3 linked regions of the Flocculibacter collagenilyticus genome follow. The protein of the gene in region 2 interacts with the protein of the main gene of each other region in a pairwise test. Links are inferred from orthologs where the notes say so. Each region holds a gene or a part of one and is shown on either strand. Other genes may lie near its edges. The genes, in order: srmB, HUU81_RS11860 and ftsZ.

Region 1 (11,628 bases), 360 kb from region 2 along the record:
GCAGCTACTTTCAGTAACGCTAAATGATCGAACTCCACGTTATGGCGTGCTAATGCCCTGCTTTCATCAGGACTAATTAATGAGTCATTAAAAAATGGTGGATTTGAAATAATTAAATCGAAATTATGCTTATTGGCATACTCGGCATCAAAAGAATGTAATTCATGCTCCTGCTGCTCTTTAGCCCATTCAAAAAAGTTACATTGAATCACTTTGATAGACTGAGACCACTGGCTAAGTGCAACGTTTTCCGCGGTTTGCATTACCGCATTATCATCAATATCAATTGCTGTAATATTACAAACGCCCGCTTTAGCCGCGGTACCCTGCTGATAATAACGCTGCGCTAACATCAAGCTAATTAACCCACTACCACAGCCTATATCTAACATGTTGTGCATATTAACAATGGGAGCCCATGCGCCAAGTAAAATACCGTCAGTGCCCACTTTCATCGCGCAGCGTTCGTGATTGACAACAAACTCTTTAAATGTAAAACCTTTATTCATTATTTTTGCACCGTATCAATGACTTTTCTGACCAATTTATACATGCCACTTTAGCTTAGCTAACTTATTTTACCTAAAACTTTCAATAGATTAGGCTATTTTCACCTTATATCACTAACACCACCGCAATAATAACCCGCAACCTACAGAGATTATTACCGTTTATCACTGACGCTATCTTCACATCTAAGGTATAATTGACCAATTATTGTTTGATTTTCCCGTATTACGACATTGGTATTATGACATTCGACGAACTCGACCTCGCTCCTGAATTGCTAAAAGCAGTTAAAAATATTGGCTATAAAAAGCCAACTACGATTCAACAAGAAACCATTCCCGCAGCGTTAGAAGGTAATGACATTCTCGCTTGCTCGCCTACTGGTACAGGTAAAACAGTTGCATTCTTATTACCTGCACTACAACACTTACTCGACTTTCCAAGAAGAAATCCAGGCTTTGCGCGTGTATTAATTATGGCACCTACTCGTGAATTAGCGTATCAAATTCATGAACAAGCAACGTTATTAGCAGCGAATACGCATTTAAAGCTAGGCGTTATTACTGGCGGAATTAATTACGGTAGTCATAAAGAAATTTTCGAAAAAAATAATGACTTATTAGTCGCGACTCCTGGTCGACTGATGGAGTATTTAGAAACCGAAAATTTTCATGCTGAAGATGTAGAAATATTAGTTATCGACGAAGCCGATCGTATGCTAGACATGGGCTTTAGAGGCGAAATGCAACGCATTACAGACGAAGCCAGAAATCGTCGCCATGCCATGTTATTTTCTGCCACGCTTGAAAGTAATGCGGTTGAAAAATTTGCTGACCAAGTACTTAACGATCCAATTGGTATTATGGCCGAACCGCCAAAAAGCGAAACGGGTAAAATTACCCAGTGGATCCATTTAGCAGACGACGCTCATCATAAATTTGCGCTACTGGTTAATATTCTTAAACAAGAAGAAACTCACAAAGCCATTGTATTTGTGAAAACGCGTGAACGGTTACAAACGCTGATTGGCCAGTTACAAAGTGAAGACGTTCGTTGTAATTGGCTTCAAGGCGAAATGCCTCAAGACAAGCGCTTAAAGGCGATTGAAAAGTTTCAGAACGGCTGGGTAAAAGTATTAGTCGCAACGGACGTAGCGGCACGCGGTATTGATATTGATGATATCACTCACGTTATTAATTACGACATGCCACGCTCAGCTGATGTGTACGTGCACCGAATTGGTCGTACTGCTCGTGCTGGAAAGAAAGGCACTGCAATTTCACTGATTGAAGCGCATGACGTACGCATGGTAGCGAAAGTTGAACGCTTTACTGATCAGAAATTAAAACGCCGCGTTATTGAAGGGCTTAAGCCAAGATATAAAGAAGCAAGAATTGTTAAGAAGAAAAAAGTAAAAGGCAAAGCAGCTAAAAAAGTTAAGCTGAAAAAGAAAAAGTAATCAATTCAAATAATTCAGGCTGGAGTAACGCGTTAGTCTTGCGCTACCCAGCCTTATTTTAAGCTTTCAATAAGAAGCCACTACTATAATTTAACGTCGTAGCCCGCGTCTTTAATTTCAAGCTGTTTTACCTTGCCGTATTTTGTAAGTGTTTCAGCTATTTCTTCAGCTTTTCCAACCACAACGAACTGTAAATTATCTTTTGGAAAATATTTATTAATCAACGTCTTCGCTTTTGCAGTGGTTAATGAATTTACTTGCTGCTCAAACGTGTTAATGAACTGCTCATCAAAGCCATAACCAAACATATTTGCTAATAAGTCTGCTAACTGTGTTGAGGTTTCGTAACGTGTAGGAAATTGACCTTTAACGTACGCCTTTGCTGACGCTAGCGTTTTTTCATCAATACCTTTATTCCACAAACGCTGGTAGGTTTGCAATGCTAAATCCATCGCTTCCTCAGTGGTTGAAGACTTTGTAAAAGTAGAAATTGCGAATGTGCCTGCTTGGCTGTACGAACGGAACGCACTGCGAGCACCGTAGGTTAATCCTGAATTAACACGTAGTTCGTCATTTAACCAAGACGTAAAACGACCACCTAATATAGTATTAATGACACGAATGCCAATATAATCAGGGTTGCTACGAGCTACGCCCTTTCCGCCAATCATAAATGTTGACTCTATTGCGTCAGCCTTATTTACCAATACTACATTCGCATTTTTAAAGTCTTTAACGCCTGTTATTTCAGTGCGCTTAGGCGTTTTGGTGTTTTCCCACTCTCCAAATAATGCTTTAACCTGCTTTAGCATTGCTTGCGTTTCAAAATCACCCACAACAATGATGGCACTTTGGCTTGGCTGATACCATGTTTGATGGTATTGCTTAATGTCATCAATCGTAATAGCAGTCACACTTTCCGTGTCGCCTTGCTCAACGGAGCCGTAACCACTTCCACCAAATAATGTTTTATTAAAGTAATTGTTAATCACCGACTTTGGACTTTCTTTCAGTTGTTGTAACTGAAGTAAGTAACGCGATTTATGTTTTTCAAATTCAGCCTTATCAAACGCAGGCTCGGCCACCATATCTTTTAAAATTGGCAGTACTTTATTTAGATCTTTCTTAGCTAATGAGGCTGAAATTTGAGAAAACTCTAGCGATGAATCGGCAACAACTTCTGCACCAATAAAATCGAGTGTTTCATCCATTTTATCTTTTGTTAGCGACTTTGTGCCAAGCTTCAAGTTTTCTGCGGTTAAATAGCTTAATCCAGCTAACTTGCCATCTTCAACTGCTCCCGCTTTTACCACTACATTAACATCAATGAGTGGTACTTCATGCTGTTCTAGCAGATAAACTGTAAGCCCGTTATTTAATTCAGTTTTCGTGTACTCAGGTAGGCTGTAGGCAGCATTTACCGTTGTTGTAACAATGGCACTTAAGGTAACACTTACCAGTGTTAACGCACGCTTATAAGTCTTCTTCATGAGTGTCCTCCTGCGAAGATAGTATTCCTACAGTGCGATTTGCTTTACGTAAGTATTTGCTTGCAACTTGCTTAATATCTTCTGGTGTTACTTTATTAAAATCTTCTGGTGCACTAAATAGTTTGGTGTAATCGCCAAAGAACAATTCATAAGTACCAATTGTATTAGCTTTACCATTGATGGTAGACATAGTGCGGTAAAAGTCGACTAGCTTTCTGTTTTTTACTTTTTCTAATTCTTTCGCTGTTACGCCATTTTTAACGATGCTGTTAACTTCGGCGATAATTGCTTTTTCAAGCTTTTCTGCTGGCACATCTTTAGCTGCAACGGCGTAGATGTAGAATAAGTTAGGATCAATACTTTCAGGGAAGTAAGTAAAAACACTGCTTGCTAGTTGTTGGTCGCTAACCAATGACTTATGCAAACGCGAGCTATTACCTGAGCTTAAAATTTCACTTAGCATATTTAATGCGTAGTAATCTTTATGCTGGGTATTAGGCACATGATAGCCAATCATAATATTTGGCGTAGTTACTGAAGCCTTGTGCGCATAAACTCTTCGCTCACCTTTTTGCTCTGGCTCAACCGTATGTACTTCACGCGGCTCAGCTTGTGCTGGAATTGGCTCAAAGTATTTTTTTGCTAGTGCTTTTACTTTTTCGACGGTTACATCACCTGCAATAACAACCACAGCATTATTCGGCGCATAATAGGTTTTATGATACTCTTTTAGATCTTCTAAGCTCCAGTTTTCTATATCTGAAGCATGACCAATTACAGGCCAGCTATAAGGATGGGCACGAAAAGCAGCACCTTTTACTTCTTGCCAAATCGATCTAAAGTTTGAGTTTTCTAGTCCTGTTGTACGCTCAGAACTTACCACGCCACGTTCACTTTCTACCATGCTTTTTTCAATAGCTAGGTGCTGAATGCGGTCAGCCTCTAGGTCAAACATGGTTTCCATTGAGTCTGCAGGAAACCAGTTGGTATAAACAGTTAAATTTTCAGTGGTATAGGCATTATTACTGCCGCCAGCAGCTTCCATGGTGCGGTCAAACATTTTTGGGCCATATTTCTTAGCACCATTGAACATCATATGTTCGAAGAAATGTGATAATCCTGTAATGCCCGGATATTCATTACGCGAACCAACCTTCCAAAAGATATACATATTGGCATTAGGAATAGAATGATCTTCTAACACCATAATTTGCATGCCGTTTTTAAGCTTAAATTGTTTTACATCAGACGCTTCGGTAATCGCATAGCTTGATAATGACACTAACGCTACTGCTAGAACTGAACAACGTGTAATGAGTTTTTTTATTGCCACCATGGCTAACTCCATTAAAAAGTGAAGACGGCATTGTAATCAATTTCTTATAAATAAAAAGTAGTTATGTGTGACAAACTGTTAATCAAGGCAACATTTTAGGAACAAATGGAGTGCCGACGATAAAATATGGATGGAATGTGAGTGAATAAGGTGAAATGAATAAAAACAAAAACGCGGCACCTATTTAATAAGCACCGCGTTTATTTTCAATATTGCTAATTATGATTAACTAGCAAAAATCATGATGCTTAAAGCAGTATAGCTTTTAGCATTAAGAAGAAGATTATCGCTAAACCAGCACCTACAGGTAGCGTTACTACCCACGACACTACGATGTTACGCACAACACCTAAATTTAGTGCAGCAATACCACGCGCTAAACCTACACCTAATACAGCCCCTACTAACGTTTGCGTAGTAGAGATTGGTAGGCCAGCACCCGACGCAATAACAACGGTTGATGCAGCCGCTAATTCAGCAGCAAAACCACGGCTTGGCGTAAGGTGTGTAATCCCCTTACCAATTGTTGCCATAACACGGTGGCCGAACAAGGCTAAACCAGCAACAATACCTAAACCACCAAGTGGTAAAATCCACCATGCTAATTCAGCTTTCTTAGCAATTTCACCGTCGTTTTGAATAACATTTACTACCGCAGCTAGTGGACCGATAGCATTCGCTACGTCGTTTGAACCATGAGCAAACGCCATACAACACGCTGTTACTACCATTAAAATAGCAAAGATTTTTTCTACGTTGTTGTAATGCATTTCTTTGTCAGCAGCAGGGTCAATCTTAACGCGGCTGATAAAAAACTTACCAATTAATGCAATTACAACAGCAACTAGTGCAGCATAAATATAAGCTTCAGTATTAGAAATGCTTAAGTCGCCTGACTTAACAACATGCTTTAAGCCTTTTTTAATTGTAACCAATGATAAGATAAAGCCCGCTAATCCCATATATACAGGAACATAACGCTTTGCATTTTTCAGCGGCTCATCGGTATCAAAAATCAGTTTTTGCGCACTGACAAATATAAAGTATGCCAGAATACCTGATAGTGCAGGCGTTACTATCCAGCTACCAACAATGCCACCCACTTTGCCCCAGCTAACTGCTTCAACACCAATTGCAACCACTGCGAAACCAATAATGGCACCAACAATTGAATGAGTGGTTGATACTGGCCAACCTAAATAAGACGCTACAGCTAACCAAGTACCTGCTGCCATTAACGCTGAAATCATACCAAGTACAAGATATTCAGGAAGCGGCACAAATGGCGCTGTATCAATTATTCCCTTACGAATCGTTGACGTTACTTCGCCACCCGCAAGATACGCACCTGCGAACTCAAAAATCATTGCAATAATGATTGCTTGTTTAATGGTTAGTGCTTTTGAACCTACAGATGTGCCCATTGCGTTAGCAACATCGTTAGCACCAATACCCCATGCCATAAAGAAACCGACAACAGCGGCAAAAACAATGAGCATGAAGCCGTACGTTTGCAATAAATCCATGAAAATGAACCTTTGTTTTTTTTAAAAATTTTGTTTAACTAACGAGCTAACATTAGCTCTAAACGTGCACCAACGCGCTCAGCTTCATCAGCTAAGCCCCCAACCCAATTGATAATGTCGTAAATAAACATCACATCGATAGGGTTTAAGTCTTTTTCGAAGGTTTGTAGTGATTTACGCAATTCAATTTGCATGCTATCTGTATCGTCTTCGATTGCATCTAACTCGCTAATCATTTTTTCAACGATGTCTATTTCTCTGCCTGAGAAACTTGTTTCTAGCAGTTCATCAAATTCGTTAATTGCTTTTCTTGACTGTTCAACGGCATCAATACAGCGTTGAACATATAATTTGAAATCAACTTGGATTTGAGCTGGAATTTCTAAACGACGACCATACACACGGCCAGAGATATCTTTTGCTTTATTAGCAATTTTATCTTGCTGTGTGATTAACTCTAATAGGTCAGTACGTTCAACCGGCATGAAGATACCACTTGGTAACTGTAAACGGATATCGCGTTTTAGCACGTCCGCTTCTTTTTCAATTTCTGAGATTTCTTTATGCAGTTTTTCTGCTAAATCCCAGTCATTGTTATACACGGCAGCAAAGAAAGGGAGTAAACGCTCACTTGCTTGATGCACTGTATTTATGTGTTCTTCAATCGGTTTTATAGGTGATTTTGCAAACACACCTAATATTGAATTGCCAGGCATATAATTACCTTTTTATTGCTTTAAAATTCGCTGCGGATTCTACCCTAATAGAAAACCAATTTGTAACCTTAATGTCATTTTCTGCGGGTAAAATCAGCAAAATAATACTTTTGTCTTGATAATAAAGACAAAAAAACAAAATGAGCCATCGTAATGAGTGGCTCATTTTGCGAATTCTTTGTCTAAATTATTTTCTGTTAATCATTCAATTTAGTTGAACAATTAAAAAGCTGCTAGTTTCCTAACACATCCTTTTCAATTTCTTCACGACTAATGTGACGAATGTCTTTTCCTTTTACAAAGAAAATGACGTATTCACTGATATTCTGACAACGATCACCTATACGTTCTAGTGAACGGGCTGACCATAACACGTTCATAATTTGTGGTATTGAACGTGGATCTTCCATCATATAGGTCATTAATTGACGAGTAACAGCCTCATACTCTTTATCTACTTTTTTATCTTCCTTGTGCACTTCAAACGCACTATCAACATCCATGCGAGCAAATGCATCCAGTACATCATGCAGCATCTTAACTACATGGCGTCCCATGTTGTCTAACTGCGTAAGCAACTCTTGCTGAGACTTGGTAAAAGACTCTAGAGCAACTTTTGCAATACGTTCTGCCTCATCACCGATTCGCTCTAGGTCAGCAATCGTTTTTGCTATTGCCAACACTAAGCGTAAATCGCTTGCTGCTGGCTGGCGCTTAGCAATTATTCGGGTACATTCTTCATCTATTTGTACTTCCATTGCGTTTATTTTGTAATCGCTTGTTAGTACTTGTTTGGCAAGCTCTGGATCGCTATCATTCACTGCATTTAATGCATTGGTTAGTTGTTGTTCAACCAGACCGCCCATTGTTAAAACATGATTTCTAACTGCCTCTAGTTCGTCATTAAACTGACCAGAAATATGTTTATTTACATTAAGTTCCATCATAATTTCCTATAACTTTTATATGTGCATGGCTAACAGTAAAGTGTCACTTATTTGATGTGAGTAACTTTTCTATTACCCATATCGGCCAGTAATATAATCTTCAGTTTTCTTTTTTCTTGGCGTGGTAAACAAGGTATTAGTATCGCTGTATTCTATTAATTCGCCCATGTGCATAAATGCAGTTTGGTCAGATACTCGCGCTGCTTGTTGCATGTTATGCGTTACTATCACCACAGTGAATTTATTCTTTAAGTCATTCACTAGCTCTTCAATGGTGAGTGTTGAAATTGGATCAAGTGCTGAAGTTGGCTCATCTAGCAATAGTACTTCTGGCTCAATGGCAATTGAGCGCGCAATCACTAAACGCTGCTGCTGACCGCCTGACAAACCAAATGCGCTGTCGTGTAAGCGATCTTTCACTTCATCCCAAAGTGCAGCACCACGTAACGACTTTTCAACCACTTCATCTAATTCACGCTTGTTACTCATCCCCTGCAAACGCAAACCATAAACAACGTTTTCATAAATAGACTTAGGAAAAGGATTAGGACGCTGGAACACCATTCCTACATTTCGACGTAATGCAGCAACATCTACATCCTTGTCATAAATATTTTTACCATGCAGATTTATTTCACCAGTTATGCGGCAAATATCTACTAAGTCGTTCATACGGTTAATACAACGCAATAGCGTTGATTTACCACAACCTGAAGGGCCGATAAATGCTGTTACCTGCCCTTTTGGAATTTTCATATTAACGCCATGGAGTGCTTGTTTGTCACCATAAAACAATTCAAGATCTTTTATTTCTAGTGCTGTTTGTTCTGCACTTAGGTTATTTAAATCTAGTTTATTGCTTTCATTTGCAATCACTTGTGGTTTAACTGAAATCATTCTTTTTCACCTAACTTAAAATTCTATTCTTCGAGAGTGTTGGTTAATAACGCTATGCAGATTAATGCTCTAGCGATCTAAATTTCTCTCGTAAATGATTTCGTATTCCAATCGCGGTGATATTTAACGCGACAATAACCGAAACCAATAAAAATGCGGTGGCATAAACCAGCGGTCGTGCCGCTTCTACATTCGGGCTTTGGAAACCAACATCATAAATATGGAAACCTAAGTGCATAAATTTTCTATCAACATGAATAAACGGGAAATTGCCATCTAAAGGTAATGTTGGTGCCATTTTTACTACACCCACCAACATTAATGGCGCAACTTCACCGGCAGCACGCGCAACAGCAAGAATCAATCCAGTCATAATTGCTGGGCTTGCCATTGGAATAACGATACGCCATAACGTTTCTGCTTTAGTCGCCCCTAACGCTAATGACCCTTCACGTACGGCACTAGGTATACGTGACAACCCTTCTTCTGTAGAAACAATAACCACAGGTAAGGTTAATATTGCTAGCGTTAATGCTGACCATAATACACCTGGAGTACCAAATGTTGGGCCGGGTAAAGCTTCTGGATAAAATAATTTATCTATTGAACCACCCAACATATAAACAAAGAAACCTAAGCCAAATACACCGTAAACGATAGAAGGTACACCTGCTAAGTTAATTACTGCAATGCGGATAATTTTAGTGACCGAGTTTTGCGCAGCATATTCATGTAGATAAATGGCAGCGATTACTCCAAACGGCGTCACAATAACAGCCATCAGCATCACCATAAATACTGTACCAAATATGGCAGGAAACACACCGCCTTCCGTATTTGCTTCACGCGGGTCGTCAGTAATAAACTTTGCTAATTGCTTAAAGTAAGTGCCTACTTTACTGATAAAAGACATGTCATTAGGCATGGTGTAATCTAAGATCATTGCAATCGGAATGCTGACTTCTTTATTACGCATATCCTTTACAATAACGGTATCACGGTCAGCCTTAGCGCGAAGTGCAAAAAGTTGCTTTTCGTACGCTAAAAACTCTGCACGCAGCTCTGCTTTTTGCTGATTAATGTCGGCAAGCTTTGTTGCAGTAAGTTCATTATCAAGCTCAAGCGCACGTTGCTTTAAACGCAACTTTTCTAATTTATAGTTAATACTACCAATCGGGCCATTTTGCAGATCAAGGGCTTGCTCGTTTAATGAAACAGCACGCTCAATCATCGCATCAAGGTTTGCAATCTTATCGCCAGCCATTGGCTGACCATCTTGCAGTATTTCTACTATATATCCATAGAAGTTGCCGTTCTTAGTACGTTCAAATTTGGCGATACCTTCAGGCGTTGTTCGGCTAGTAATATTGGTTTCAAGCAACCAACGGAAATCTAGCTCAACGTATTCGCGGTTACCTGTTTTAATGAGGTAACGTTCTACAAACTCTTTGTTGTAACCTTCTAAAGCTAGACCTTTACCACGCAAACGTGCAGTAGGAACTTGCTCTTTGTCATACAGCTCACCAATAATCGTTTGCTGTGTTCCATCAGGCTGAACTAAATCATACTGATATATATCAGACGGCCAAAAGTAACTTAAACCACGCCAACCAATTAATAGTAATAATCCGATGACTGAAATTAAGCTGATACTTACTGCACCCGCTGTCATCCAAATCCAAGGCGCACCTGACTTAAACCAATTATTCATGTGTGACTTCCTTATAATGAACTGTATTTTTCACGCAGGCGCTGTCTTACAAACTCCGCCACAGTGTTAAAAATGAATGTGAAAATAAACAGCACAAACGCTGCAAGGAATAAAATTCGATAATGTGAACTGCCTACCTCTGACTCTGGCATTTCAACAGCAATGTTTGCAGACAGTGTTCGCATACCTTGGAAAATACTCCAATCCATAATTGGGGTATTACCCGTTGCCATTAATACGATCATTGTTTCGCCAACAGCACGACCTAACCCCATCATAATTGCTGAGAAAATCCCTGGACTGGCGGTTAGTAGAACAACACGAGTCAGTGTTTGCCACTGAGTTGCCCCTAACGCCAATGAACCATTAGACAAGTGTTTAGGCACTGAGAACACCGCATCTTCTGCAATAGAGAAAATAGTTGGGATAACAGCAAAGCCCATAGCAATACCAACAACGAGTGAGTTACGTTGATCAAAATCGATGCCTAAGTCGTTTGTAATAAACGCGCGAATATCCCCGCCAAACATTAACTCTTCAACTGCTGGACTCACGGCAAAACAGAAGTATGAAACAATGATTACAATAGGTACCAAGATCATTGGCTCCCATCCTTCAGGCACTATTTGTTTCGCTTTGCTAGATAGATTGTGCCAAGCAAACGCGGTAAGTATTATTGCGACAGGAAGTAAAATGAGGATTAATACCACCGCGGGTAAATATTCTTCCATTAATGGCGCTAACCATAAACCTGCTAAGAAACCTAAAATAACAGTAGGTAAGGCTTCCATAATCTCAATGGTAGGTTTTACCGTTTTACGCATGCTTGGTGACATAAAGTAAGCGGTATAAATAGCTGCCGATAAGCCTATTGGCACTGCAAATAGCATGGCATACATTGCAGCTTTAATCGTACCAAAAGAAATAGGCACTAAGCTGAATTTAGACTCAAAATCATCTGATGCAGAGGTAGACTGCCAAATATAATCAGGCTCTGGGTAGCCTTCATACCAAACTTCTGACCACAGTGCAGACC
Region 2 (6,820 bases):
GCGCATTTTATAACCCTTACAGTGCAGGGTAAAGGGCTCTTTATCCTTTCATTTCTATTATGTTGATTTTGATCAAGTTATGTTTTTGAATTTTAGGTGGTTCACTCAAGCTAAAAATATAATTGTGGCTTGCATCAAGCTAGCGTATAATTCGCGCCCAGAATTTTTAGATTTCTTAATTAACTAGGTTGGTTAAGCGGTTTTTCATGTATGTATTGGAAATACGTTTAACAAACCATCAATTTTTGGAGCAGAAAAATGGCTTTACAGCGTACTTTTTCAATCATCAAACCTGACGCAGTTGCTAAAAACGTAATTGGCGCTATCTATAACCGTTTTGAAAGTGCTGGTCTTCGTATCGTAGCATCTAAAATGGTTCACCTTTCTCAAGAGCAAGCTGAAGGCTTTTACGCTGAGCACAAAGAACGTCCTTTCTTTGGCGCGTTAGTTGAGTTCATGACTTCTGGTCCAGTGATGGTTCAAGTTCTTGAAGGCGAAAATGCAGTACTTAAAAACCGTGAAATCATGGGTGCTACTAACCCTGCTGAAGCGTTAGCTGGTACTCTTCGTGCTGATTACGCTGAGTCAATTGACGAAAATGCAGTACACGGTTCAGATGCTCCTGAATCTGCTGCACGTGAAATTGCTTACTTCTTCACTGAAGAAGAGCTTTGCTCACGTACTCGTTAATCGCTAGCGATTAACGTTAAAAAAGGGGGCGAAGCCCCCTTTTTTAGTGCCAGTATTTATAGCAAATCTAACTAGGATTGGTAAAAATACAATTCAGTTGGTTATTTTTGTATAAATATTGTACAATTTGTCGCCATTTTTACCCTAGAGAGCTAATCAAGGGTAGGGTGAATAAATGTAATGCATTACTATCGTTTACAACACTAAGTGTTATTTTTTGTAAGTTGTTTGAGGAAATCCATGAGCGCCACTTCAAAGAAAATTAATCTTCTTGATCTAACTCGTTCGCAAATGCGCGAATTTTTCGAATCTATCGGAGAAAAGCCGTTCCGTGGCGATCAAGTAATGAAATGGATTTATCATTTTGGTCATGACAACTTTGACGAAATGAGCAACATTAACAAAAAGCTGAAAGAAAAGCTTCGCGCCATGTGTGAAATCAAAGCGCCTGAAATTTCTGTTAGACAAGACGCCTCCGACGGTACTAAAAAATACGCTTTACTGTTAGAAGGTGGTCAAGAAGTTGAAGCGGTTTGGATCCCTGAAAAAGATAGAGCCACACTTTGTGTCTCTTCTCAAGTAGGCTGTGCACTTGAATGTACTTTTTGCTCTACTGCTCAACAAGGCTTTAACCGTAATTTAAAAGTCTCAGAAATTATCGGCCAAGTTTGGCGCGTTGCGCGTGATATTGGGTTACATGGTGATAGTACTCGTCGCCCAGTTACAAACGTCGTAATGATGGGAATGGGTGAACCATTATTAAACTTAAATAATGTAGTCCCTGCTATGGAATTAATGATGGATGACTGGGGCTTTGGTTTATCTAAACGCCGCGTGACATTAAGCACATCGGGTGTTGTTCCAGCTCTGGATATTTTAAAAGAAAAAATTGACGTTGCCCTAGCCATTTCACTTCATGCGCCTAATAACGAGCTTAGAAACGAATTAGTTCCTATTAATAAGAAGTATGATATTGATACATTCTTAGCTGCCTGTCGTCGTTACATTGATGGTTCCAAAGCAAATAGCAGTGTAACCATTGAGTATGTGATGCTGTCTGGTATTAATGACTCAACCGATCAGGCTCACGAATTGGTGAAAGTGCTACGTGGTACGCCATCTAAAATAAATCTGATCCCGTTTAACCCTTACCCGGGTTCACCGTATGAGCGTTCTAGTAATAGCCGCATTGATCGTTTCTCTAAAGTGCTGCAGGACGCGGGACTTACGTGTATTGTAAGACGTACGCGAGGGGATGATATTGATGCTGCATGCGGACAATTAGTAGGTGATGTTATCGACCGTACTAAAAGATTAGTAAAAAAACAGATGAAAGGTGACGAGATTTCAGTGAAAATGGTGTAAGAGAAAATAATTACACAGTTTGGATTTATGTTACGTCTTGTTGTTACCACCTTATCACTTGCATTACTAAGCGGATGTGTTACTCAGACCTCGGTAAAGGGGTCTGAAAAACCGGTATTTCAAAGAAAGTTTGATCCGCAAGATGCTGCTCACACCCGTATCGCCTTAGGGTTGAATTATTTAAAAAACGGCGAGCCTTCTCAAGCTAAATACAATTTAGAAAAAGCCTTAACTTTTGCACCTAAAATGCCTGAAGTGCATATCAGCTTAGCTTACTATTATCAGATGGTGAATGAACATGGCTTAGCGATTAAGTCATATGAAAAAGCGATAGACTTAGATCCAAAAAATCCAGATACGCTAAATAATTACGGCGCTTTTTTGTGTAAAGTTGGTCAATATGAGAAAGCAGAAAAGCTTATGCTGCGTGCGATTAAAGTACCTAGCTATATTCGTGTTGCTGACACTTATGAAAACTTAGGATTATGCGCACTTGAGCATGATTTATACGATAAAGGTGAAGAATATTTAACGTTTTCCCTATCTCATAACCCATTCCGAGCTAACACTTTATTAAGTTTAGCGGCATTAGCGTATGCTAAGAGCGACTATGTTGCTGCCCGCACATATTTAGAGCGAATGGATAAAAACAATAAAATGAGTGCTCGTGGCTTGATGCTTAGGCATAAAGTAGAGCGGATCATGGGCAATGTGGATGCTGCTAAAACTTACGCTAGTATGTTAGTGAAACTATTTCCTGAGTCTTATGAAGCGCAGAGCTATATTAAAAATAGATTACACACGAGTGAGTTTGAGCGACTAAAAAATAGATACGAAGAGCATCGATTACAAGAGTTACTTAAGGCATCAACGATGCATGGTAATGCTGACCAAACGACTAATAAGAGTGAAAAGCGCGGTCAACCAAGTGCAGCTCCTAAAATTAAGATTGTAAAGAAAAAATCACCTGCGGCTTCTAGTGTAGAAATAAATACGCAGGCAACCTCTACTGTTCAAACTAGCATTGAGACAGCTCAAAATAAGCAAGGAAGTGATGAGGTTTTATCTAGACTAAGTGCTAAACCAACGATAAATAAAAGAGAAAGCCAGCAAGAAGATGCAGAACCTTTATTAGTTAATGGCTCTGTTTCTGATAGTGATACTGTTAAAGAGCAAGCTGTAAAGGATGTAACTGATGAAACGGCCAGTACTACCAGTACTAACAGTCAAGTGTTCGAACAGGTAGACGCATATGATGATCTTACTACGAACCAGATCATTGCTAGATTAAAGAAAGTTGAAGTGCCATTTCACCGTGTAGAAAAAGGCGATACCTTGTATCTTATTTCAATGAAATATAACATTCGCATGGAAAAGTTAATGGAGTGGAATGATTTAACCGAAAACGGGCCTTTGTTCGCAGACTCTAAAGTCTATCTTAAGAGCCCAAAGGTGTATCATGCTATTAAAGAGGGTGACACCCTATACGGGTTGGCGTTGAAGTATAAAGTTCGCTTAAGCAAGTTATTAAAATGGAATAAAATGAAAAAAGATGATCGTATAACGCTCGGTCAGAAAATAATAATCGTTAATCCGAGTAAATACTAATGAGTGAAGAGTTATCTGAAAATATTGAAGTTGTCACGCCAGGACAACTGTTACAAGAAGCGAGAGCAAGCAAAGGGCTGTCGCAGCAAGATGTAGCGGCTAAGCTTAATTTAAAGCCTGCAGTAATTGAAAATATTGAGTCAAACGAGTTTGAGAAATTAGGCTCACAAACCTTTGTTCGTGGATATATTAGAGCGTATGCAAAATTAGTTAATGTATCTGAAAGCGAAGTGTTTTCTGCATTTGAGCATTTCGATGTGGCTACAAAACAGTCTTCTGAAATGCAGTCATTTTCTAAACGTACTGAACGACTAAGTCATGACACAAAATTAATGTGGGTGAGCTATGTTGTTGGTTTTATTATTGTGGCCTCTTTCTTGGCTTGGTGGTGGCAAGAGCGTGACACATTGGCACTGCCGTCATTGGAAATATCGACAGGAGAGCCAGTTGGAGAAGCGGTTGAAGTAGCATTGCCAGCTGAATCATCGAACGATGCTGCTAACGCAGCAATAAACACGGATACCAGTAATAAAAAAAAAGTAGCGAGTAATGCTGAGGTACAACAAAGCAATAAAGCCGATACGTCCAATATACAAAATCCAGATGATCAGCAGACTACAGCTAAAGAAATAAGCAATACGAGTACATCTAGCGAAAGTGAAACATTAACGGCAAGTGATCTTGCTGCTGTTGCGCAAACTAGTAAAAACGCCGAAGGTGAGTGGGTGCAAGCAGAGCCGAGCAGATTAACCATGCTTTTTTCAAAGGATTGTTGGATAAATGTGGTGGACTCAACAGAAGACCGCATTGCTTACGGTACCAAAAAAGAAGGTTACGAAATGAATGTAAAAGGTATTGCACCTTTCCAAGTTACAGTATGTAGCCCGGGTGCTGTTATCATTCAGTTAGATGGTGAAGATGTTGATCTGTCTTCATTATCGCAAAATATTGCCGCAAATTTTGAAGTTCCAATAGAGTAAAATTATGTTTAGTGAATCTCCGATTCAGCGACGCAAGTCCAAACAAATAAAAGTAGGTAATGTACTTGTAGGTGGTGATGCACCTATTTCAGTTCAGTCAATGACGAATACATTAACTACCGATGTTGCTGCAACCGTAAAGCAAATTGAAGCAATTCAACAAGCGGGTGCCGATATTGTGCGCGTGTCGGTTCCTACAATGGATGCCGCAGAAGCATTTAAATTGATTAAGCAGCAAACATCTATTCCTTTAGTTGCTGATATTCATTTTGATTATCGGATAGCACTAAAAGTAGCGGAATACGGTGTTGATTGTTTAAGAATAAACCCAGGTAATATTGGTAACGAGCAACGCATTCGCTCAGTAGTCGATTGTGCCAAAGATAAAGGGATCCCAATTCGAATTGGCGTGAATGGCGGCTCTTTAGAGAAAGATATCCAAGAAAAATATCATGAACCTGTGCCTGAAGCACTGGTTGAGTCTGCAATGCGCCATGTGGATATATTGGATCGCATGAACTTTGACCAATTTAAAGTAAGTGTGAAAGCGTCGAATGTATTTTTGGCTGTCGGCTCATATCGACTTCTTGCTCAGCAAATTGAACAACCTTTACACCTTGGTATTACAGAGGCTGGTGGTTTTAGAAGCGGTGCAGTTAAGTCTGCGGTTGGCTTAGGTATGCTCTTAGCTGAAGGCATTGGTGATACGTTGCGCATTTCATTGGCCGCAGATCCAGTAGAAGAGGTTAAAGTTGGCTTTGATATTCTCAAGTCGTTAGGTATTCGTTCAAGAGGTATTAACTTTATTGCCTGCCCAAGCTGTTCAAGACAAGAGTTCGACGTAGTAAATACAATGAATGCGCTTGAAGAGCGCTTAGAAGATATCATCGACCCTATGACGGTATCGGTTATTGGCTGTGTTGTTAACGGACCAGGTGAAGCGTTAGTTTCTGATGTAGGTCTTGCAGGGGCAAAAACGAGAAGTGGGTTATACGTTAACGGTGAGCGACAAAAACTGCGTATAAATAACGATAATATTGTTGATGAATTAGAGTCTCAAGTACGTCAATATTTAAGCAACCGGATTAAAGTGACGAATCTTTAATTACCGAATGAAAAAGCGTGCGTTTTAATATGTCCTAGCATTCAATGCTTTTGAGCGTTAATCAACACCCTGTGCTTTATCAAATTAAGGTTAACGGCTATAATGCGCGCTATTTTGTCAACAATAGAAACAACTGGAAACTAAATCAGTGGTAAAACAAATTCAAGCAATTAGAGGAATGAACGATTGTCTGCCGACCCAAACGCCTGTTTGGCAAATGGCGGAATCGGTTATTCGTGAAACTGTAGCGTCCTACGGTTATTCAGAGATCCGTTTTCCAATTGTTGAAGTAACAGAACTTTTTAAACGCTCGATAGGCGAAGTTACTGATATTGTTGAAAAGGAAATGTACACATTTGAAGACCGCAATGGTGAGTCTTTAACGTTGCGTCCTGAAGGCACAGCTTGTTGTGTTCGTGCCGGAAACCAAAATGGATTGCTTTATAATCAAGAGCAACGTTTATGGTACATGGGGCCTATGTTTCGTCATGAACGTCCTCAAAAAGGGCGCTATCGTCAATTCCACCAGTTAGGTGTAGAAGCATTTGGTATTGCGGGTCCTGACATCGATGCTGAAATGATTTTAATGACCGCAAGAATGTGGAAACGTTTTGGTATTGCTGAGCATTTAACGCTAGAAATTAATAGCCTTGGCTCAAAAGAGTCTCGCGCTGCCTATCGTGATCTTCTGATTGCTTACCTAGAGCAACATAAAGAAAGTTTAGACGAAGACAGTCAGCGCAGAATGTATTCTAATCCATTACGTGTTTTGGACTCGAAGAACCCAGATGTTCAAGCCGTTCTGCAAGATGCGCCTAAGTTATCCGAACACTTAGATGAAGAGTCGAAACAACATTTTTCACAATTATGTGAACGATTAGATGAATTAGGTATCGAATACCTGGTTAATGAAAAGCTAGTGCGTGGTTTAGATTATTATAATCGTACTGTTTTTGAGTGGGTAACTAACTCGCTAGGTGCGCAAGGTACAGTATGTGCGGGTGGCCGATACGATGGTTTGGTTGAGCAGTTAGGTGGTAAAGCCACTACAGCAGTTGGTTTTGCGATGGGA
Region 3 (9,275 bases), 2.1 Mb from region 2 along the record:
GGCTTACTTATGTTGGTCAAAAAGTGGTTTTTTGGTTAGGTGAGGGCGGAGACGCGCCGGTTAGTGAAATTATTATTATGGGTGAACGGCACCATACTAACGAAGAAATGATCACACAAGCCATTACACCAGAGCAATTTACCAGCTTATTTGACCTAGATGTTAATCAGGTGCAGCAGCAAGTAGAGGCACTACCATGGATTTACAGCGCCTCAATTAGGAAACAGTGGCCGGGTAAATTACATATTTATGTGGTTGAGCAACAAGCTGTTGCGATTTGGAATAACGACTTGTTATTAAACGTAAATAGTGAAGTATTTTCAGCGCCAATTGCACCAGAGCAACGTTTATTACCTAAATTGTTTGGCCCAGAAGGTAGTGAAATCGACGCGTGGCGAGAGTTTAAAGGGTTAAATGCATTACTCAAAATTAATGATTTTGAGATTAAAGAGTTGTTATTGTCAGAGCGTTTTGCTTGGCAAGTTGTATTAAGTAATGGCATTCAATTGCAATTAGGGCAGAAAGAAACGGTAGAGCGGGTTCAGTGGTTTATAGATTTATATCCCACTATATCCACGCATAATAATGCGCAAATTGATGTTGTCGATTTACGATACGACACAGGATTAGCGGTGAAATGGAAGTCAAATAATGAAGAATTACAAAAGAGTTAAACATGTCAAAAGTGACTGAACGAAATTTAATTGTTGGCTTAGATATTGGCACATCGAAGATAGTGTCGTTAGTTGGGGAAATTACGCCCGACAATAAACTAAGCATTGTGGGAGTTGGTGCACATCCGTCACATGGCATGGATAAGGGTGGTGTAAACGACTTAAACTTGGTGATTCAGTCGGTACAACGCGCAATTGATGAAGCAGAGTTAATGGCTGATTGTCGTATTTCATCTGTGTTTTTGGGGCTATCAGGTAAACATGTTAGATGCCAAAACGAAAATGGCATGGTACCCATTAACGACGCAGAGGTAACGCAAGAAGATGTTGATAGCGTGATCCATGCTGCAAAGTCAGTTCCCATGTCGGCTGAGCGACGTACATTACACGTTTTACCACAAGAGTTTTCGGTTGATATGCAAGAAGGTATTAAAAGCCCAATTGGCATGTCTGGTGTAAGAATGGAAGCCAAAGTACATATTATTAGTTGTGCCAATGATATGGCAAAAAACATCGTCAAATGTATTGAGCGCTGTGGGTTGCAAGCTGATCAACTGATATTTAGTGCACTTGCATCAAGCTATGCGGTGTTAACCGATGATGAAAAAGAACTGGGTGCCTGCGTTGTTGATGTAGGTGGCGGCACCATTGATATTGCAATTTTTACAAATGGCGCATTAAGGCATTCTGCAGTTATCCCTGTAGCAGGTAATCAAGTTACCAGTGATATTGCCAAAATATTTAGAACGCCAATCAGTCATGCTGAACAAATTAAAGTGCAATACGCTTGTGCAGTAAGAAGTATGGCTAGCATGGAAGAGAATATTGAAGTACCAAGTGTAGGCGGTCGACCAGCTCGTTCGATGTCGCGCCACACGCTAGCTGAAGTTGTGGAGCCGCGCTATCAAGAAATTTTTGAATTGATTGCAGAGGAAATTAGTAACAGTGGACTTGAAGATCAAATTGCAGCGGGCGTTGTATTAACAGGTGGTACGGCAAAAATGGAAGGCGCAATCGAATTTGCTGAAGAAATCTTCCAAATGCCAGTGCGTTTAGGAGCACCAACCAACATTGTAGGGTTAACCGACTATGTTGATGACCCGTCTTATGCAACGGCAGTCGGTTTACTGCTATATGGCAAAGAAAAGCAAGGATTAAGTCGTCAGGATGCTACTCAACAGGAAGGTATGAGTGGTCTAGTTAATCGCATCTCTAGCTGGTTTAAAGGTGAGTTTTAACTAAACGGAAAGTCGATGCTGCTATTAATAGCGAGCAGTCTAACAGCATATAAGAATATTAAAGTTTAATAAAATTAGTAAGCAAAGTAACGGAGAGTAGGTCTATGTTTGAGTTAATGGAAAATCATAGCGAAGAAGCAATTATCAAAGTAGTCGGCGTCGGTGGCGGCGGTGGTAATGCAGTTGAACATATGGTTCAACAAACAATCGAAGGTGTTGAGTTTGTAACAGCAAATACTGATGCGCAAGCATTGAGAAATTCAAATGCAAACACCACTATACAATTAGGCACTAACGTTACTAAAGGATTAGGTGCTGGTGCAAACCCGGAAATTGGTCGTCAGTCAGCAGAAGAAGATCGTGAAACAATTCGCCAAACGTTGCAAGGCGCAGATATGATCTTTATCGCCGCAGGCATGGGTGGTGGAACAGGTACAGGCGCAGCTCCAGTTGTTGCTGATGTAGCGCGTGAAATGGGAATACTAACGGTTGCCGTTGTTACTAAGCCATTTCCTTTCGAAGGTAAAAAGCGCATGAATTATGCTGAGCAGGGCATTGATATGCTTTCTCAACATGTTGATTCATTAATCACCATTCCTAACGACAAACTCTTAAAAGTGTTAGGTAAAGGCACTAGTTTGCTTGATGCGTTTAAAGCGGCAAATAACGTATTACTAGGTGCGGTACAAGGTATTGCAGAGCTAATTACCCGCCCAGGCTTAATTAATGTCGACTTTGCGGATGTTCGAACGGTTATGTCTGAAATGGGCACCGCAATGATGGGAACCGGTATTGCAAGTGGCCCAGATCGTGCTGAAGAAGCGGCGGATGCGGCTATCTCTAGCCCATTACTTGAAGATGTTGATTTGTCTGGTGCGAAAGGTATTTTAGTTAATATTACTGCTGGTATGGATATTAGCATTGAAGAATTTGAAACGGTTGGTAATGCGGTTAAAGCATTCTCATCAGAAAATGCAACGGTAGTGGTAGGTGCAGTTATCGATCCTGAAATGACTGATGAACTGCGCGTAACTGTAGTTGCAACGGGAATTGGCGGTGAAGCAAAGCCAGATATTCAATTGGTGTCTGGTATGGCTTCAAAGCCAGTAGAAACCAAAGTACCAGAATATAAAGCGACAGGTTCGTACGATAACAGTTCTGCTGCGCCAATTATAGAACGTACAACAGCGGTGCCTCAGCAACAAGTTCAGGCACAGCCACAAATGCAAGCGCAACCTGTGTCTTCGCAAAATGTAGCAACGTCGCCGAATGCTGATGCGGATTATTTTGATATTCCAGCATTTTTGAGAAAACAAGCGGATTAATTGGTAAATTTGCAGATTGGTGCAGTTTTTTATATAATACGCCGCCACTTTATAAGTGATGCTTAAAATATAAACAACTTTTTATATAAGGTTTGTATGATTAAACAACGTACAGTCGAAACATCAGTAACAGCAACAGGAGTTGGTCTTCATAAGGGAGAAAAGGTTACGCTTACTCTCCGACCTGCGCCGGAAAATACAGGTATTGTATTCCGTCGTATTGATCTTGATCCTGTCGTGGAGTTTAAAATAACGCCTGAGCTAGTTGGTGATACGACCATGTGTACGTGTTTGGTTAATGAACAAGGAGTTCGTTTATCCACAACCGAGCATTTACTGGCGGCCGTATCTGCACTTGCTATTGATAACTTAGTGATTGATGTTGATTCAGCAGAAATCCCTATTATGGATGGCAGCTCATTACCATTTATTTATCTTCTTCAACAAGCAGGTATTGAAGCGCAAAATAGTGCGAAACGATTCATTCGTGTTAAGCGCACTATTCGTGTGGAAGAAGGCGATAAGTGGGCTGAAATCAAACCAGCAAACGAGTTTAAGATTAATTTTGCGATTGATTTTGATCATCCAGTTATTTCGCAGTCTCAACAAGTAATGACATTGAGTGTAACACCGCAAAACTTTATTAATGAGATTAGTCGTGCGCGCACGTTTGGTTTTATGCATGATATTGAGTATTTACATGCTAATAATTTAGCGCTTGGTGGCAGCATGGATAATGCCGTTGTACTAGATGAGTACAAGGTACTTAATACAGACGGCTTGCGTTATGATGATGAGTTTGTAAAGCATAAAATATTGGACGCAGTTGGCGACTTGTATATGGCGGGCCATCCCCTATTGGGTGAAGTATCAGCGTATAAGTCGGGCCATGCCCTAAACAACTTGTTGTTATGTGAGTTAATGAGCCAGCAAGATGCATGGGAATTTGTTACCTTTGAAAATGCAGCGGATGCACCTAAAACGGTTCTGGCGGCACAAACTGCCTAGTTGTTGAGTTATAGATTCTTATAAAGAGGAGCGAAAGCTCCTTTTTTTGTATTTGCTCATTATGATTTATTTTTATCAGCAAGCGCTGCTAATCGTTCTAATTTTTCTTTCAAGCTATCAGGTACATGTTGTGCAGCATCGCGTAATGCATTAGCCGCATTTTGAGAAAGGTGTTTAGGTGGTAAATCAGGTTCTTTTTCTATTTTGAGCTGTTCTTTGGGTACCACTTTAATTTCTATGTTAGCTAATTCTGCAATAAATTCAGTGCGAAAAGCTGTTAAAATTCCGCCTTTTACGTAGTTAAGGCGCATTGCAACGGCGGGTGAAAAGGTTTCAATAACTAGCATTCCTGAGCGATAATTGCTAACCTGACATGTATCAGATATGTTTAATCCAGTGTTTTCGAACACATATTTTGCTAGAAAATCAGTAAAGCGATTTAATAGTGCCCCTTTAACTGCAAAAGAGCTAAGGGTGTTGCTTTTTGTTCCTAGCAATTGAGTTAATGATTGAGGTGTATTCTGCTTATGCATGGATGAGCCTTGCGGAATCAACAAGTTTATATATATGAGTTTAACAGTTTTTTATCGTGGTAAGAATCTAAGATTTTCGTCTAGGTTAACAAAACCGCAGACGCTAATCGTTTTTGCAGCGCTAATCACAGTCATTATTGCTGCTAGTAGTGGTTTGTCAAATTACCGCGAATCTCAGCGGGTTCATCAGCAACTTCTTGCATCTCAAGAAGAATATAGCATCCAAAAAAATGACCTCATTGCTTTAAAAAATCAAGCCAAGCATCAACTTGCAGCCATGAAGCTAAAACTCGCTGAGGTGCAAGGCCAAATTAACCGACTTAATGCATTTGGCGAAAAACTCGCAGAAGTGGCAGATATTCCTCAAGATGAATTTAATTTTGAACAAGTACTTGCACTAGGTGGGCCAGCACAAAGTACGGCAGAGGAAGTTACGGTTGATGTTTCTACGATGATATCTGAAATGGATGACATGGTCTTAACACTAGATGATCAAGAAAGAAAGATGCAGCTACTTGAATCTATCCTCCTCAATCACCATATTGAAGATGGTGTTTATATTTCGGGTAGGCCAATTAGTTCAGGCTGGCTGTCATCATATTATGGCATGCGTAAAGATCCATTCACTAAAATGCCAGCGATGCATAAAGGGATCGACTTTGCAGGTAAAGAAGGGGCTGATATAGTGTCCACGGGGTCTGGAGTAGTTACGTGGGCTGGCGAAAGGTTTGGCTATGGAGAACTAATCGAGATTGATCACGGCAAAGGTTTGAAAACTCGTTATGGCCATAACAAAAAAATCTTAGTAAATGTAGGCGATGTAGTGGAAAAAGGTCAGACAATCGCTAAAATGGGCAGCACTGGACGTTCCACTGGTCCTCATGTACATTACGAGATTATTCGCAAAGGCCAGCAGCTTGATCCTTTGAAATATGTACACCGACGAACGAAATAACGTGACACAGCGCTAATATCGTCCTTATCGACAGAATCTTGCAATCGGCCTTACTGGCCGATTGCTTTATTTATAACTCTAATAAAATGCTTTAAGCACTTGCCAAAAGTGCAGCGGTTAACGGTTGAGAAACATGATAGGTAAACTTTTTAAAAAATTATTTGGAAGTCGTAATGACAGATACGTAAAGTCTTTACGAAAAGTTGTAGAACAAATCAACGCGTTAGAAGCAGATTTAGAAAAACTGTCAGACGATCAGCTAAAGCAAAAAACCGCAGAATTTAAAGAGCGTATTAGCAAAGGCGAAAGCTTAGATGCGATATTGCCTGAAGCATTTGCCGTTGTACGTGAAGCGAGTAAGCGTGTATTTGGCATGCGCCACTTTGACGTACAGCTGATAGGCGGTATTGTACTTCATAAAGGTAAAATATCTGAAATGCGTACAGGTGAAGGTAAAACGTTAACGGCTACTTTACCTGCCTACTTAAATGGCCTGTCTGGTAAAGGTGTGCATGTTATCACGGTAAATGATTACTTAGCCCAGCGCGATGCAGATACAAACAGACCGCTGTTTGATTTCCTTGGTATGACCGTTGGTTGTAATATCCCGAACATGATGGGCGGCGATAAGAAAGCGGCTTATCAGGCTGACATTACTTACGGCACCAATAATGAGTTTGGTTTTGACTATTTGCGCGACAACATGGCTTTTAGCACAGATGATCGTGTACAGCGCCCACTTAATTTTGCTGTTATTGATGAAGTAGACTCAATTTTAATTGATGAAGCGCGTACTCCATTAATTATTTCAGGGCCTACTGAAGACGGCTCTGCATCTTATCAGGCGGTTAATCTTATTGTTCCACTGCTAGAGCAGCAAGAAAAAGAAGATGAAGAAGGGGTTGAAGGCGACGGCGACTTCACGGTAGATGAAAAAGCGAAACAAGTTTTCTTAACAGAGCGTGGCCAAATACGTGTTGAAGAAATCTTGGTTGAAAGAAAGTTAATGGAAGAGGGCGACTCTTTATATTCGCCAGCAAATATCTCGTTATTGCATCACGTATACGCTGCACTTCGTGCGCATAAGCTATTCACAAAAGATGTTGACTACATTGTTAAAGACGATCAAATCATTATTGTTGATGAGCATACTGGCCGTACAATGGAAGGTCGTCGTTGGTCTGAAGGTTTACACCAAGCAGTTGAAGCTAAAGAAGGTGTGAAAATTCAAAATGAAAACCAAACACTTGCATCAATTACATTCCAGAATTACTTCCGTATTTATAACAAACTATCTGGCATGACAGGAACAGCTGATACAGAAGCGGTCGAATTTCAGCAGATCTATGGGTTAGAAACGATAATTGTGCCTACCAATAAGCCTATGGTTAGAGATGATAGAGCGGATTTGGTTTATTTAACGGCAGCTGAAAAATACGATGCGATCGTCGAAGATATTCGTGACTGCCAAGAACGCGGCCAGCCTGTTCTTGTGGGTACGGTATCGATTGAAACTTCAGAGTATTTATCAAATATTCTTAACAAAGCAAAAATCAAACATAGTGTGCTAAATGCTAAGTTCCACGCTCAAGAAGCACAAATTATTGCCGATGCAGGTCGTCCAGGTGCAGTAACGATCGCCACCAACATGGCTGGTCGTGGTACCGATATTGTATTAGGTGGTAATTGGCAACTTGAAACATCTCAGCTGGAAAATCCATCGCCTGAAGCAGCTACGAAGATAAAAGAAGAATGGCAAGCTCGTCACAAGCAAGTATTAGATGCTGGCGGTTTGCATATTATTGGTACAGAACGCCATGAATCACGTCGTATTGATAATCAGCTACGTGGTCGTTCTGGTCGTCAAGGTGATGCAGGTTCGTCTCGTTTCTATTTATCAATGGAAGATCCGTTAATGCGTATCTTTGCTTCAGAACGTGTTGCGAATATGATGCGCAAGCTAGGTATGGAAAAAGGGGAAGCCATTGAGCACCCTTGGGTTAACCGAGCAATTGAAAATGCACAACGTAAAGTAGAAACGCGTAACTTTGACATTCGTAAGCAATTGTTGGAGTTTGATGACGTTGCTAATGATCAACGTAAAGTGGTTTACCAGCAACGTAATGAGCTACTTGATGAAGGCGATATTAGCGAAACAATTAGTGCAATTCGTGAGGATGTGCTGAGCAGTATTATCGATCAATATATACCACCACAGTCATTGCATGAAATGTGGAATATTGAAGGCCTTGAAGAGCGTATCCGCGTTGATTTTGCGGTTAATTTGCCTATTCAAAAGTGGCTAGATGAAGACGATAAGTTATTTGAAGAAAAGCTGCGTGAGCGCATTTTGGCTGAAATCGTTGAAGTATATCGTATGAAAGAAACAATGGTTGGCGAAAGTGTGTTACGTCAGTTTGAAAAGTCAATCATGTTACAAAGTCTTGACCAGCATTGGAAAGATCATTTGGCGGCAATGGATCACTTGCGTCAAGGCATTCATTTACGTGGTTATGCACAAAAGAATCCTAAGCAAGAGTATAAGAAAGAGTCATTCGAACTATTCTCAGATATGCTTGAAAACTTAAAATCAGATGTAGTGAGCATTCTTAGTAAAGTTGAAGTGCGTGCGGAAGAAGATGTTGAAGTTGTTGAAGAGCAGCGCCGTAAAGCTGAAGACGTGCCACATGAGTACCAGCATGAGTCTGCACAGGCAATTGGAGAACCAAGTGACGCTAAGCCATCGCAAGCAACAACAATGCGTGAAGGCCCTAAGGTTGGCCGTAATGACCCGTGTCCATGTGGTTCGGGTAAAAAATATAAGCAGTGTCATGGCAAATTAAGTTAAGCCTGACTTCCCCTTCTTGTTAAAATAAAAAAGCCTGATTAATCAGGCTTTTTTATTAAGAGAATATGTCAACCCACAGATAATAGTAATAGGTAAGATAAAGGCTAGTGTATGGGGAGTGGGTGTCAGTTACGCCATAAAGGAATTGAAAAGCAACCGCTCTAGCGCCTCACCGTTTATTTAAAGAACGACTCGTTTTCATTCTCTAATAACATATCTTCGAGCTTATCTAAGTCCATTTCTGACATTTTATCTGTAGTTGATAAAGGAGTTGATATTTTATGCTCTTCACTTGCCCATTCTCCTAGGTCAATTAACTTGCATCTGTTTGAGCAAAATGGCTTGAATTGGCTTGATGATAACCACTGTACCTGCTTTTGACATGTGGGGCAGCTAACGGTTGTTATCGTACTATCAGTTGTATTTGAGTTGTTCATAAAGTCTTATTTAATGGTTTCTGAAATCTTATAGAGATATTCGTGGATTCTAACCAGCAATGTGAAATAAAGAAATAGCTAGGAAGAGGCAAAGTCGTAATTAACATTATCCTCAACCGTTGTTCTACCATTTTCATCACAAAAACGCATAAACTTGATGGCAAAACGATATTTGTTACCACTTACTGTTGGGTACACACCTTTCGTTGAGTCATAACGAATACGCAGTAGCTCTAGGCCTTCAGCGCTATCTTGAA

Evidence for each region.
Region 1: the proteins of HUU81_RS11860 (region 2) and srmB interact in binary tests that used the Escherichia coli proteins (3 or more experiments, as listed by UniProt). The link is inferred for Flocculibacter collagenilyticus from one-to-one orthologs.
Region 3: the proteins of HUU81_RS11860 (region 2) and ftsZ interact in binary tests that used the Escherichia coli proteins (3 or more experiments, as listed by UniProt). The link is inferred for Flocculibacter collagenilyticus from one-to-one orthologs.

What each region holds. Positions count from the first base shown.
Region 1 is NZ_CP059888.1:3,034,208-3,045,835, forward strand. Bases 1-2,860 are described here. They hold srmB (ATP-dependent RNA helicase SrmB), read left to right. Parts: upstream 1-751; coding sequence 752-1,969; downstream 1,970-2,860. Other genes in these bases: HUU81_RS13485 (tRNA1(Val) (adenine(37)-N6)-methyltransferase), read right to left, coding at 1-509; HUU81_RS13495 (M16 family metallopeptidase), read right to left, coding at 2,053-2,860. Also shown: more of HUU81_RS13495, read right to left, coding at 2,861-3,459; HUU81_RS13500 (M16 family metallopeptidase), read right to left, coding at 3,443-4,795; HUU81_RS13505 (inorganic phosphate transporter), read right to left, coding at 5,044-6,321; HUU81_RS13510 (TIGR00153 family protein), read right to left, coding at 6,360-7,037; phosphate signaling complex protein PhoU, read right to left, coding at 7,271-7,981; phosphate ABC transporter ATP-binding protein PstB, read right to left, coding at 8,057-8,881; phosphate ABC transporter permease PstA, read right to left, coding at 8,943-10,592; HUU81_RS13530 (ABC transporter permease subunit), read right to left, coding at 10,604-11,628. UniProt on the Escherichia coli protein: DEAD-box RNA helicase involved in the assembly of the 50S ribosomal subunit at low temperature. Exhibits RNA-stimulated ATP hydrolysis and RNA unwinding activity. Acts before DeaD.
Region 2 is NZ_CP059888.1:2,666,624-2,673,443, reverse strand. What follows is about bases 221-2,992. They hold HUU81_RS11860 (bifunctional tRNA (adenosine(37)-C2)-methyltransferase TrmG/ribosomal RNA large subunit methyltransferase RlmN), read left to right. Parts: upstream 221-930; coding sequence 931-2,055; downstream 2,056-2,992. Other genes in these bases: pilW (type IV pilus biogenesis/stability protein PilW), read left to right, coding at 2,083-2,992; ndk (nucleoside-diphosphate kinase), read left to right, coding at 259-690. Outside these bases: more of pilW, read left to right, coding at 2,993-3,663; HUU81_RS11850 (RodZ domain-containing protein), read left to right, coding at 3,663-4,643; ispG (flavodoxin-dependent (E)-4-hydroxy-3-methylbut-2-enyl-diphosphate synthase), read left to right, coding at 4,648-5,748; hisS (histidine--tRNA ligase), read left to right, coding at 5,897-6,820.
Region 3 is NZ_CP059888.1:581,077-590,351, forward strand. What follows is about bases 1,346-4,126. They hold ftsZ (cell division protein FtsZ), read left to right. Parts: upstream 1,346-2,016; coding sequence 2,017-3,237; downstream 3,238-4,126. Other genes in these bases: ftsA (cell division protein FtsA), read left to right, coding at 1,346-1,912; lpxC (UDP-3-O-acyl-N-acetylglucosamine deacetylase), read left to right, coding at 3,334-4,126. In the rest of the region: HUU81_RS02560 (cell division protein FtsQ/DivIB), read left to right, coding at 1-674; more of ftsA, read left to right, coding at 677-1,345; more of lpxC, read left to right, coding at 4,127-4,245; HUU81_RS02580 (DUF721 domain-containing protein), read right to left, coding at 4,305-4,778; HUU81_RS02585 (M23 family metallopeptidase), read left to right, coding at 4,813-5,733; preprotein translocase subunit SecA, read left to right, coding at 5,867-8,581; DNA gyrase inhibitor YacG, read right to left, coding at 8,758-9,018; cell division protein ZapD, read right to left, coding at 9,097-9,275. UniProt on the Escherichia coli protein: Essential cell division protein that forms a contractile ring structure (Z ring) at the future cell division site. The regulation of the ring assembly controls the timing and the location of cell division.